2 regions of the Streptomyces sp. NPDC001985 genome follow, and region 1 is predicted to be linked to the other one. Evidence: riboswitches for the same ligand, from Rfam matches in the RefSeq annotation. Region 1 holds a riboswitch; the other holds the start of a gene.

Region 1 (5,846 bases):
CGGCGGCGGGGCGGTCGGGGGCGCCGTGCGCCTCCCGGTCGTAGAACGGACGGGCGTGGGCCCGCAGCCACATCGTCACCGGGTCGTACTCGTCCGACATCGCGACCGTCGACACCGGCAGCCCCTCGGGGACCGCCGCGATCGACTGCTGCATCATCGCCCGGGCCGCGTCCACCGATGGCCGGCCGGTGTCGTAGAGATCCAGCCCGATGACGAGATACGGGGCACCCAGCGCGGGCTGCACCCAGGCCCGGCGCAGCGATCTGACGGCCGGGGTGCGGTGGGCGTTCTGCGAGAGCAGGGCGTAGAAGTGCGGGATCTCGATGGCCGGCTCGGAGAGCCGCAGCGGACCGGCGGGCATCCGCTCCAGGCCCGTGGCGATCCGGCGCAGATCCGGCCAGGGGATGCCGACTCCACCGCCGGGAGCGTGCGGATTCAGCCAGATCCCCCAGCGCTCGGGGAAGAGGGTGCGGGCGATGTCGGCGCCCGAGACCCTCTCATGGGCCCGGTTCCAGCCGGAGACGGCCAGCTCCTGCGCGGAGGTGACACAGGGGGCGTACCCGGCGCCGTCGATCTCCATATTGCCGTACTGGGCGTCAGGAGAACCGGGCATACCGTGCCAGAGCAGCATCCAGACCTGGCCGGTGGCCGGGTCGGCGAGCGCCTTGAGCAGTGCCTCGTACGCGTCGTAGCGCCCGGGCGACACCTGGCGCAGCATGTGCTCGACCTGCCCGGCCGCAGCGGTGCCTGACGCGCTCACCCTGGTTCCGCCCCTCTCCGACTCCATGGGAACCAGCTTAATCGGCCGCCTTGACGCCGACTTGACGACCTTCGGGACTACGCGTGATCGCGCTGATAGAAGGGGCGCATCCGCGCCAGCATCCAGTCGGCGACGGGGTCCTGGGCCACATCGAGAAGGATGAGATTGACCGGCCAGGGCGTCTGGACCCGGCCGAGCGCCCGGCCGAGGGCGTCGAGCGCGGGGGTGCCGTCCGGGGAGTCGAGCTGGACGCCGACGAAGAGGGAGGGCGGACCGGCCTCCACGGAGGCGAGGGCGCGGCGCGCGGTGCGGACGGTCCCCGCCTCCTGGAACTCGCCGGCCGCCGCCGCCAGGAAGTCGACCGGCTCCTCCTGCCAGTCCGGCTCGAAGAGCCGCACCCGCCCGCCGGCGGGCGGGCCCTCCGGGTGCCGGCACAGCTCGGCGACGGCGGGCGGGGGCAGCGGGGCGCCGACCGCGCCGCCCGGGTTCACGGCGATGCCGAGCTGCGGGGGCAGGCCCCGGGCAAACTCGCGGGCGGGGGCGACGGTGAAGGACATATGGGGGCCGACGCAGCTCATGAACTGCTGCTCGGAGCTGAAGACGGGGACATAGGCGGCGCCGTCGATCTCCAGGGTGGGGAGGTCGAGGTCGCGGCTCTCCGGGGAGCCGCCGTTGGGGAGGGGGACCCAGAGGGGGCTGCGGCCGAGGACCTCCAGGAGGCGGGGGGTGGCGGAGGGGGTGTCGAGGGAGGCGGTGAGGGCCTCCTCCAGCTCGTTGGCCGGCCAGCCGGCGGTGTGCGGCTGTGCCTGATCCGGAATGGTCATGTCGCTGGCCCTCTCCCCCGGCTGCGCCGGTCGTCCCCACGGCTTTCCCCATGACCCTAATGCCGCCGGGCCCTCCCCTCGAACCCGCCGGGGCACGACATCCAGCCCCTCCGGCGGTGGAGAGCGGGAGTTCGGGGGCCGGCCCCCGACGGAGGCCCGCACCGTGCGGCCACCTGTCGCACAGGGTCCGTCCTCAAACTCCCCAGAGCTGCCTCTGGGAGGCACCCCGGACCGGCTGAGTCCGCTCGGGCACTCCGTGGCACAGGGCGGGCCGCTACGGTGAGGGCTCGAAGGTCAAGTGGGTCAGGGCCGTCGTCGCGTCGCGGTCCAGCAGAACCGCCGACGCGCACCCGGCGGGCAGCCTCCCCGCCTCCGCGTCGGCGATCAGACGCCCCACCCCCCTGCGGTGCCGCGCGAACGCGTACCCGGAGACCCCCCGCCCCCGCTCCCGCTGCCCCTGCCGCGCCACCTGCGGCGGCACATCCAGCAGCACCAGATGGAGTGCCGTCCCCCGGCTCCGGGCCCGCCGGGCCAGCCAGCGCCGCACCCACGCCTGCGTACCGCAGTCGTGCACCACCACACTCTCCCCGGAGCGCAGCGCCCGCCGCAGCCCGGCGTAGTGCGCGATACGGACGAGCGGGCGGTAGACCGCGTACGGCAGAAACCCCGGCGCACGCGCGTCCCACCGGTCCCGCGCGTCCTGCGAATCGATCCCCCGGCCCCGCGCGGCACGCCTGATCAGGGTGGATTTTCCGCTCCCCGGCAGCCCGGACACCACCACCACATCCCCGGCGGCGAACATCAGCCGCCGAGGGCTGCGCCCGGCGCGCCCCCGCAGATCCCGCAGGACCGGGACCGGCGCCCCCAGCCCGCCCCGGAGCCGCCGGGCCGCTACCGGCTGTGGCTGCGCGGGCACGCCCGCGGTCGCGGCGCAGGCACCACCGGAGTGCTGCAACGTCATCACACCCTCCCCCTCGTCAGGTCACCCACACACTTGCCCAAGAAGCGTAAAGAAATGGTAATGGGACACAACTGATTTGCTGTTGAGGCGCGTCCGTGAAGTGGCGCGCCTCCCCCTCGCGCCGTTCCCCGCGCCCGGCGCGGAACGAGCCCCGCCCCACCCCCCATCCGACCCCGATGCGTGCAATGATGTGGCCCCAAACTGCATACCGGCCGCTTGAATCCGCGCGGGAGAGTCCCGGTCACCTCGGTGCCGGGCGCCGAAGGAGCAAGTTCCTCCCTTGAATCTCTCAGGCCCCGTACCGCGTGCGATGAGGCAGATCTGAAAAGCGGGCCGCCGCCGTGCGGCTCCACCCAAGGTGCAAGTCACGACCATCCGTACGCGGGGTCGCGACGAACCTCTCAGGTTCCGATGACAGATGGGGAGGATTGTCCTCGTCCGCCATGCCTTGGGAGCTTTATCCATGAGTAATGCCCCCCGCCACACCGCGCTCGACGCCCTCCATCGCTCACTGGGCGCGACCATGACCGACTTCGCGGGCTGGGACATGCCCCTGCGGTACGGCAGTGAGCGCGACGAGCACCTGGCGGTCCGCACGCGGGCCGGTCTCTTCGACCTCTCCCACATGGGCGAGATCACCGTCACCGGCCCGGGCGCGGCCGCGCTGCTGGACTACGCCCTGGTGGGGAACATCGGCTCGGTGGGCGCCGGCCGCGCCCGCTACACCATGATCTGCCGCGAGGACGGCGGCATCCTGGACGACCTGATCGTCTACCGGCTCGGCGAGACCGAGTACATGGTCGTGGCCAACGCCGGCAACGCCCAGACCGTCCTGGACGCGATCACCGAACGCTCGGCCGGCTTCGACGCCGAGGTGCGCGACGACCGGGACGCCTACGCGCTGATCGCGGTGCAGGGCCCCGAGTCCCCCGGCATCCTGAAGTCGGTCACCGACGCCGATCTGGACGGACTGAAGTACTACGCGGGCCTGCCGGGCACCGTCGCCGGGGTTCCCGCGCTGATCGCCCGTACCGGCTACACCGGCGAGGACGGCTTCGAGCTGTTCGTCGAGCCCCGGTACGCGGAGCGGCTCTGGCAGGCGCTGACCGAGGCCGGCGCCCCCGCCGGACTGGTCCCCTGCGGACTCTCCTGCCGCGACACCCTGCGCCTGGAGGCGGGCATGCCGCTGTACGGGCATGAGCTGACCACCGCGCTCACCCCCTTCGACGCGGGTCTCGGCCGGGTCGTGAAGTTCGAGAAGGAAGGCGACTTCATCGGGCGGAAGGCTCTGACGGCCGCCGCCGAGCGCGCCGCGACCAGCCCGCCGCGCAAGCTGGTCGGGCTGATCGCCCAGGGCCGGCGGGTCCCCCGCGCGGGGTACGGAGTGGTGGCCGGCGGATCGGTGATCGGCGAGGTCACCTCCGGCGCGCCCTCCCCGACGCTGGGGAAGCCGATCGCCATCGCCTATGTGGACGCGGAGCACGCCGGGCCCGGCACCGAGGGCGTCGGGGTCGACATCCGCGGCACACACGAGCCGTACGAGGTCGTCGCGCTGCCCTTCTACAAGCGCGCGAAGTAGCGCCTTCCCCGCTCTTCCCCTCTTTCCCGCGCTTCGGCGGTGGCCCCGGCGTCACGCACCGTGACACGAGGCGGCGCCCGACGTGACCAGCGGCACTCCCCATCACCCCCCGTCCGTTCATCCCCCCTTCCCGCGTACAGGAGAATTCAGGTCATGAGCAACCCCCAGCAGCTGCGCTACAGCAAGGAGCACGAGTGGCTGTCGGACGCCGAGGACGGCGTGTCGACGGTCGGGATCACCGAGTTCGCGGCAGGCGCGCTCGGAGATGTCGTCTTCGCCCAGCTCCCCGAGGTGGGCGACACCGTGACCGCGGGCGAGACCTGCGGTGAGCTGGAGTCGACCAAGTCCGTCAGCGATCTGTACTCGCCCGTGTCCGGTGAGATCACCGAGGCGAACCAGAACGTGGTGGACGACCCCTCGCTGGTGAACAGTGCCCCCTTCGAGGGCGGCTGGCTGTTCAAGGTGCGCGTGAGCGAGGAGCCGAAGGATCTGCTCTCCGCCGACGAGTACACCGCCTTCTCCAGCAACTGACCACGACCACGACAGGGACCCGAGATGTCGCTTCTCAACACCCCTCTCCATGAGCTGGACCCCGATGTCGCCGCCGCCGTCGACGCCGAGCTCCACCGTCAGCAGTCCACCCTGGAAATGATCGCCTCGGAGAACTTCGCTCCGGTCGCGGTCATGGAGGCCCAGGGCTCGGTCCTCACCAACAAGTACGCCGAGGGCTACCCCGGGCGCCGCTACTACGGCGGCTGTGAGCACGTCGACGTGGTCGAGCAGATCGCGATCGACCGGGTGAAGGCGCTCTTCGGCGCCGAGCACGCCAATGTGCAGCCCCACTCGGGTGCCCAGGCGAACGCGGCGGCGATGTTCGCCCTGCTCAAGCCCGGCGACACCATCATGGGTCTGAACCTCGCGCACGGCGGGCACCTCACCCATGGCATGAAGATCAACTTCTCGGGCAAGCTCTACGACGTCGTCGCGTACCACGTGGACGAGGCCACCGGCCAGGTCGACATGGCCGAGGTCGAGAAGCTCGCCAAGGAGTCCCGTCCGAAGCTGATCGTGGCCGGCTGGTCCGCCTACCCGCGCCGGCTGGACTTCGCCGCCTTCCGCCGGATCGCGGACGAGGTCGGCGCCTATCTGATGGTCGACATGGCCCACTTCGCGGGCCTGGTCGCGGCGGGTCTGCACCCCAACCCGGTGCCGCACGCCCATGTCGTGACCACGACCACCCACAAGACGCTGGGCGGCCCCCGGGGCGGAGTGATCCTCTCGACCCAGGAGCTGGCCAAGAAGATCAACTCCGCGGTCTTCCCCGGTCAGCAGGGCGGCCCGCTGGAGCATGTCATCGCGGGCAAGGCGGTCTCCTTCAAGATCGCCGCGACCGAGGACTTCAAGGAGCGCCAGCAGCGCACCCTGGACGGCGCCCGTATCCTCGCCGAGCGCCTGGTGCGGGACGATGTCACGGAGCACGGTGTCTCCGTGCTCTCCGGCGGTACGGATGTCCACCTGGTCCTCGTCGACCTGCGCGAGTCCGAGCTGGACGGCCAGCAGGCCGAGGACCGCCTCCACGAGGTGGGCATCACGGTCAACCGCAACGCCGTCCCGAACGACCCGAGGCCCCCGATGGTCACCTCGGGCCTGCGGATCGGCACCCCGGCGCTGGCCACCCGCGGCTTCGGTGAGGACGACTTCCGCGAGGTCGCCGACATCATC
Region 2 (5,846 bases), on a different contig from region 1:
CGCCGGGGTCTCGGAGGAGCAGCTGGCCGTCTGGGAGTCCTACGGCCTGCTCACCCCTGACGCCGCCGGCAGTTTCGACGCCGAGTCGGTGACGGTGGCCAGGTTGGTGGCCGACCTGGGCGGATTCGGTCTGGAACCGCGTCATCTGCGGGCCATGAAGGCTTCCGCCGAGCGGGATGCCGGGCTGGTGGAGCAGGTGGTCGCACCCTTGCGGCGGCATCGCAATCCGCAGACCAGGGCACATGCGGAGGCCACGGCGAAAGAGCTGGCGGAGCTGTCCGTACGGCTGCACGCGGCCCTGTTGCAGAGTGCCCTCGGAGTCCGTCTCGGCTGATCCAGAACGTGCCCGACTACCCAAACGGGCCGGGCACGTCCTAGGGTTGCTGTGTGAACGAGCTCGACGTTGTGGGTGTCCGGGTGGAAATGCCCTCCAACCAACCGATCGTGCTCCTGCGTGAAGTGGGAGGCGACCGGTACCTCCCCATTTGGATCGGTCCCGGGGAGGCGACCGCCATTGCCTTTGCCCAGCAGGGCATGGCACCTGCCAGACCGCTGACCCATGACCTCTTCAAGGATGTGCTGGAGGCGGTGGGGCAGGAACTCACCGAGGTCCGCATCACCGACCTGCGCGAAGGGGTTTTCTACGCGGAGCTGGTCTTCGCCAGCGGAGTCGAGGTGAGCGCGCGTCCCTCCGACGCCATAGCGCTCGCCCTGCGCACCGGCACGCCGATCTACGGCAGTGACGGGGTGCTCGACGACGCGGGTATCGCGATTCCGGATGAGCAGGAGGACGAGGTGGAGAAGTTCCGCGAGTTCCTCGATCAGATCTCGCCGGAGGACTTCGGAACCAACAGCCAGTGACCGCCGTACGGTGAGCAGGTGACCGCCGGTCCACTGGCGGTCACCGGAGAGGCCGAGACTGTCGGCTTGGGCGCATTCGGGCACGTCTTCCCCGTTTTGGGGCACGAGAAACCACTCTCAGGGTGATTATCACTCGGCGTGCCGAGTGTGGCGATCGTTGACGCACCCCTGGTGACTGCCTACCGTCGGGTGGGCAGGTCAAGGATGGAGGTCGGCGTGAGAAGCAGCGGCGGCGGTGCGGTGGGGGCCCTCGGGCGAGCCCTGGGGGAGAGCGGGCCGTATCCGCTCCCGGAGAGTGCGGTCGACCCGTCGGCGGACACGGTCGGCTATCGAGGGCCGACCGCGTGTGCGGCGGCCGGCATCACCTATCGGCAGCTCGACTACTGGGCGCGTACCGGCCTGGTCGAGCCGAGTGTGCGGCCGGCTCGCGGCGCGGGGGCCCAGCGGCTCTACAGCCTGCGCGATGTGGTCGTCCTGAAGATCGTGAAGCGATTCCTGGACACCGGGGTGGCGCTCCAGAACATCCGGGCGGCCGTGCAGCACCTCAGGGCGCGCGGCCACGCCGATCTGGAGCGGATGACGCTGATGAGCGACGGCGCGACCGTCTACGAGTGCTCGTCGCCCGACGAGGTGGTGAGCCTCCTCCAGGGCGGACAGGGGATCTTCGGTATCGCGGTCGGCGTGGTCTGGCGCGATGTCGAGACGGCGCTGTCGCAGCTGCACGGTGAGCGGGTCGACACCGGTGAGACCCTGATCGGCCACAATCCCGCCGACGAGCTGGCCAGGCGCCGGCAGAACCGGGCCGTCTGACCCGTTCGGCGGACCCCGCCCCGCCTTCCTCCCGGCCCGGCCGGAAGGACACGGCGAATGGCCCGGCGGGCATTGTCAGTGGCGTAGGGCAGCATCGGAGATGTGAGATCCGCGCCGACGATTCTGCATCTGGACATGGATGCGTTCTACGCCGCAGCCGAACAGGCGGCGAAGCCGAGTCTGCGCGGAAAGCCCGTGATCGTCGGCGGGCTCGGTCCGCGCGGTGTCGTGGCCACCGCCTCGTACGAGGCGAGACGGTTCGGGGTCCACTCGGCGATGCCCATGGCCCAGGCCCGGCGGCTCGCGCCGAACGCGGCGTATCTGGTGCCGCGCTTCTCCTTCTACCGCGCCATCAGCGAACAGGTCATGGAGCTGCTGCGTTCCCTGTCGCCGCTGGTGGAGCCGCTCAGTCTGGACGAGGCCTTCGTCGATCTGGAGGCGAGCGGCGCGGCCTCGGATCTGCCGTCGGCGCGGGCCGCCGGAGAGCGGCTGCGGGCGGATATACGCACCGTCACCGGGCTCACCGGATCAGTGGGCCTCGCCGGCTCGAAGATGCTGGCGAAGATCGCCTCCGAGCAGGCGAAACCGGATGGTCTGGTGGTGATGGAGCCGGGGACCGAGCGTGAGCTGCTGGGGCCGCTGACCGTGCGGACGCTGCCCGGCGTCGGCCCGGCGACCGGCGAGCATCTGCGGCGCGCGGGCATGACGACCTGCGCCGAGGTCGCCGAGGCGGGCGAGGACGAGCTGGTGCGGCTGCTCGGCAGGGCGCACGGCACCGCGCTGCACCGGATGGCCCTGGGCTTCGACGACCGGCCCGTGGTCGCCGAGCGGGACACCAAATCCGTGTCGGTGGAGGACACCTTCGACGTGGATCTGCACGACCGGGTCCGGATCAGGATCGAGGTCGAGCGGCTCGCGGACCGCTGTGTCCAGCGGCTGCGGGCCTCCGGGCACTCGGGGCGGACGATCGTGCTGAAGGTCCGGCGGTACGACTTCTCGACGCTGACGCGCTCGGAGACGCTCCGGGGGCCGACGGACGATCCCGCGGTCGTCCGGGAGGCGGCGGCGCGCCTCCTGGAGTCCGTGGACACCACGGGCGGTGTCCGGCTGCTGGGCGTCGGGGTGTCCGGGCTCGCCGACTACACCCAGGAGGACCTCTTCGCGCAGGCCGCAGCCGGTGAGCGCCCCGGGGGCGCCGCCCCGGACAGCGCGGCGGCGCCCCCGGGTGGCGCACCGGACGCACCGGACGAGCGGCGGGAACCGGCCGGGCGGGACGGGGACCCGGCGGAGGGGCGGAGCGCGCCCGTGGCGGCGGGGGGCACCGCCGGCCCGTCCGGCGGGCCCGCCGAGCGGCGCTGGTCCGCCGGCAACGACGTGCGTCACGCGGTCCACGGGGCGGGATGGGTGCAGGGCAGCGGTGTCGGACGGGTCACCGTGCGGTTCGAGGACCCGCTCTCCCCGCCGGGGCGCGTGCGGACCTTCCGGGTGGACGACCCCGATCTGGAGCCCTCCGATCCGCTGCCCCTGGTCGCCCCGCCGGAGAACCCGCCCGAGGGGCCGCCGGACGCGCCGCCGGGGAGCCCGGAGAACCCGGCGGGGCCGGCCGGCGCCGCCGGTCAGTCCTCGTCGCCCGCGACCTGTCCGAAGGAGCGGTCGTCGGGGGGCGCGACGGGCACCTCCGGCGACACGGAGAGTTCGAGGCCGTAGTGGTGGTAGAGCTGGAGCTCCTGTTCGGGGGAGAGATGGCGGCCGACACCGAAGTCCGGTGCGTCCTTGATCAGCGAGCGCTCATAGGGAACACGCAGGGTGTCGTCGACGAAGGTGCTCGGCTCCAGCGGGACGAAGGCGTCCCGGCTGAAGAGCCCGGTGCGCACTGCCGCCCATTCGGGTGTACCGGTGGCATCGTCCAGGTACACCTCGTCCACGGTGCCGATCTTGGCCCCGTCGCGGTCGAACGCCTTGCGGCCGATCAGGCTGCGCGGATCGATATCGGTCTGCACGGTCCCTCCATATGGTCGCAACTGCTCTTTGATCCATACAAAAGGGCACTTCGCAGGTGTCGGCCACTTGAGCGATTGTTGAAAGGTCACGCTGGTAGGCTGGCAAGCGGCTGCTGACCCCGCGCGGGAGAGTCCACCGGCAGGACGACGGTGGCGCCGAAGGAGCAAATCCTCCCCGGAATCTCTCAGGCACCTGTACCGCGCGGACGAGGTCACTCTGGAAAGCAGGGCGGGCGTCGGACGGCATCCGCTCTCACCGACGGTGAAAGCCGGGGCGTCGCAGTCGGGCGGCCCGGTGAAGCTCTCAGGTTGAGATGACAGAGGGGGAGGCCCGTCCAGGGCACCCCGCGTGCGGTGGTGCCTCTCGCAGGTCGTGTCAGACCAGGAGGCCTCCTACATGACCGCCAACCGCATTCCGCTCTCCCAGTTGGAGCAGGGCACCCCGTTCGAGCAGCGCCACATCGGCCCCGACGCGGCGGCCCAGGCCAAGATGCTGGCGCAGGTGGGATACGGCTCGCTGGACGAGCTGACCGCCGCGGCGGTCCCCGATGTCATCAAGAGCGCGGAGGCGCTGGCCCTCCCGGACGCCCGCACCGAGGCCGAGGTCCTCGCCGAGCTGCGCGGCCTCGCCGACCGCAACACCGTGCTGGCGCCCATGATCGGCCTCGGTTACCACGGCACCTTCACGCCCCCGGTCATCCTGCGCAACGTCATGGAGAACCCGTCCTGGTACACGGCGTACACGCCCTACCAGCCGGAGATCTCCCAGGGCCGGCTGGAGGCTCTGCTGAACTTCCAGACGATGGTCGCCGAGCTGACCGGGCTGCCCACCTCCGGAGCCTCCCTCCTCGACGAGGGCACCGCCGCCGCCGAGGCGATGTCGCTCGCCCGACGGGTCGGAAAGGTCAAGAACGGGATCTTCCTGGTCGACTCCGACGTACTGCCGCAGACCCTCGCGGTCATCGAGACCCGCGCGGAGCCCACCGGTGTCGAGGTCGTCACCGCCGACCTCAGCGCGGGCATCCCGGCCGAGATCGCCGAGCGCGGTGTCTTCGGCGTCCTGCTCCAGTACCCGGGGGCCTCCGGGGCCGTACGCGACATCAAGCCGGTGATCGAGCAGGCGCGGGCGCTCGGCGCGATCGTCACCGTCGCCGCCGATCTGCTGGCCCTCACCCTCCTCACCCCGCCCGGTGAGCTCGGCGCCGACATCGCCGTCGGCACCACTCAGCGCTTCGGCGTCCCCATGGGCTTCGGCGGCCCGCACGCCGGTTTCATGGCCGTCCGGGAGAAGTTCGCCCGCAGCCTGCCCGGCCGGCTCGTCGGTGTCTCCGTCGACGCCGACGGCAACAAGGCGTACCGGCTCGCACTCCAGACCCGTGAGCAGCACATCCGGCGCGAGAAGGCCACCAGCAACATCTGCACCGCGCAGGTGCTGCTCGCCGTGATGGCGGGGATGTACGCGGTCTACCACGGGCCGGACGGACTGCGCGCCATCGCCCGGCGCACCCACCGCTACGCCACCCTGCTCGCCGCGGGCCTGACCGCCGGCGGTGTGGAGGTCCTCCACGACTCCTACTTCGACACCCTGACCGCACGGGTGCCGGGCACCGCGGCCGATGTGGTCGCGGCCGCCCGTGAGGGCGGGGTCAATCTGCGCCTGGTCGACGACTCGCACGTCTCCGTCGCCTGCGACGAGACCACCCTGCGCGCCCAGCTCACCGCCGTGTGGGCCGCCTTCGGCGTGACCGGCGACATCGACGCGCTGGACGGGACCACCGAGGACACCCTGCCGGCCGCGCTGCTGCGCACCGACGACTATCTCTCCCACCCGGTCTTCCACCAGCACCGCTCCGAGACGGCGATGCTGCGCTATCTGCGCCGCCTCTCGGACCGGGACTACGCCCTGGACCGCGGCATGATCCCGCTCGGCTCCTGCACCATGAAGCTGAACGCGACCACCGAGATGGAGCCGGTCACCTGGCCCGAGTTCGGGCAGATCCACCCCTTCGTCCCCGTCGACCAGGCGGCCGGCTATCTGACGCTCATCCGGGAGCTGGAGGAGCGGCTCGCCGAGGTCACCGGCTACGACAAGGTCTCCATCCAGCCGAACGCCGGCTCGCAGGGTGAACTCGCCGGTCTTCTCGCGGTCCGCGCCTACCACCGAGCCAACGGCGA

The links. Region 1 has a riboswitch for glycine ahead of gcvT (glycine cleavage system aminomethyltransferase GcvT). Riboswitches for the same ligand answer to the same signal wherever they lie in the genome.
Region 2: it holds a riboswitch for glycine, as region 1 does, so the genes downstream of both, gcvP (aminomethyl-transferring glycine dehydrogenase) here and gcvT (glycine cleavage system aminomethyltransferase GcvT) in region 1, are expected to answer to the same signal.

The regions. Positions count from the first base shown of each region.
Region 1 covers NZ_JBEOYB010000019.1:37,626-43,471, reverse strand. Annotated here, with positions in the region: gene ABT122_RS11225 (enhanced serine sensitivity protein SseB C-terminal domain-containing protein) at 1-760, opposite strand, end outside; gene ABT122_RS11220 (enhanced serine sensitivity protein SseB) at 838-1,584, opposite strand; gene ABT122_RS11215 (AAA family ATPase) at 1,859-2,545, opposite strand; glycine riboswitch at 2,763-2,859, shown strand; gene gcvT (glycine cleavage system aminomethyltransferase GcvT) at 3,009-4,124, shown strand; gene gcvH (glycine cleavage system protein GcvH) at 4,278-4,655, shown strand; gene glyA (serine hydroxymethyltransferase) at 4,680-5,846, shown strand, end outside.
Region 2 covers NZ_JBEOYB010000096.1:10,786-16,631, reverse strand. Annotated here, with positions in the region: gene ftsR (transcriptional regulator FtsR) at 1-334, shown strand, start outside; gene ABT122_RS29990 (bifunctional nuclease family protein) at 388-861, shown strand; gene ABT122_RS29985 (MerR family transcriptional regulator) at 1,078-1,671, shown strand; gene ABT122_RS29980 (DNA polymerase IV) at 1,774-3,378, shown strand; gene ABT122_RS29975 (PRC-barrel domain-containing protein) at 3,288-3,671, opposite strand; glycine riboswitch at 3,786-3,882, shown strand; gene gcvP (aminomethyl-transferring glycine dehydrogenase) at 4,069-5,846, shown strand, end outside.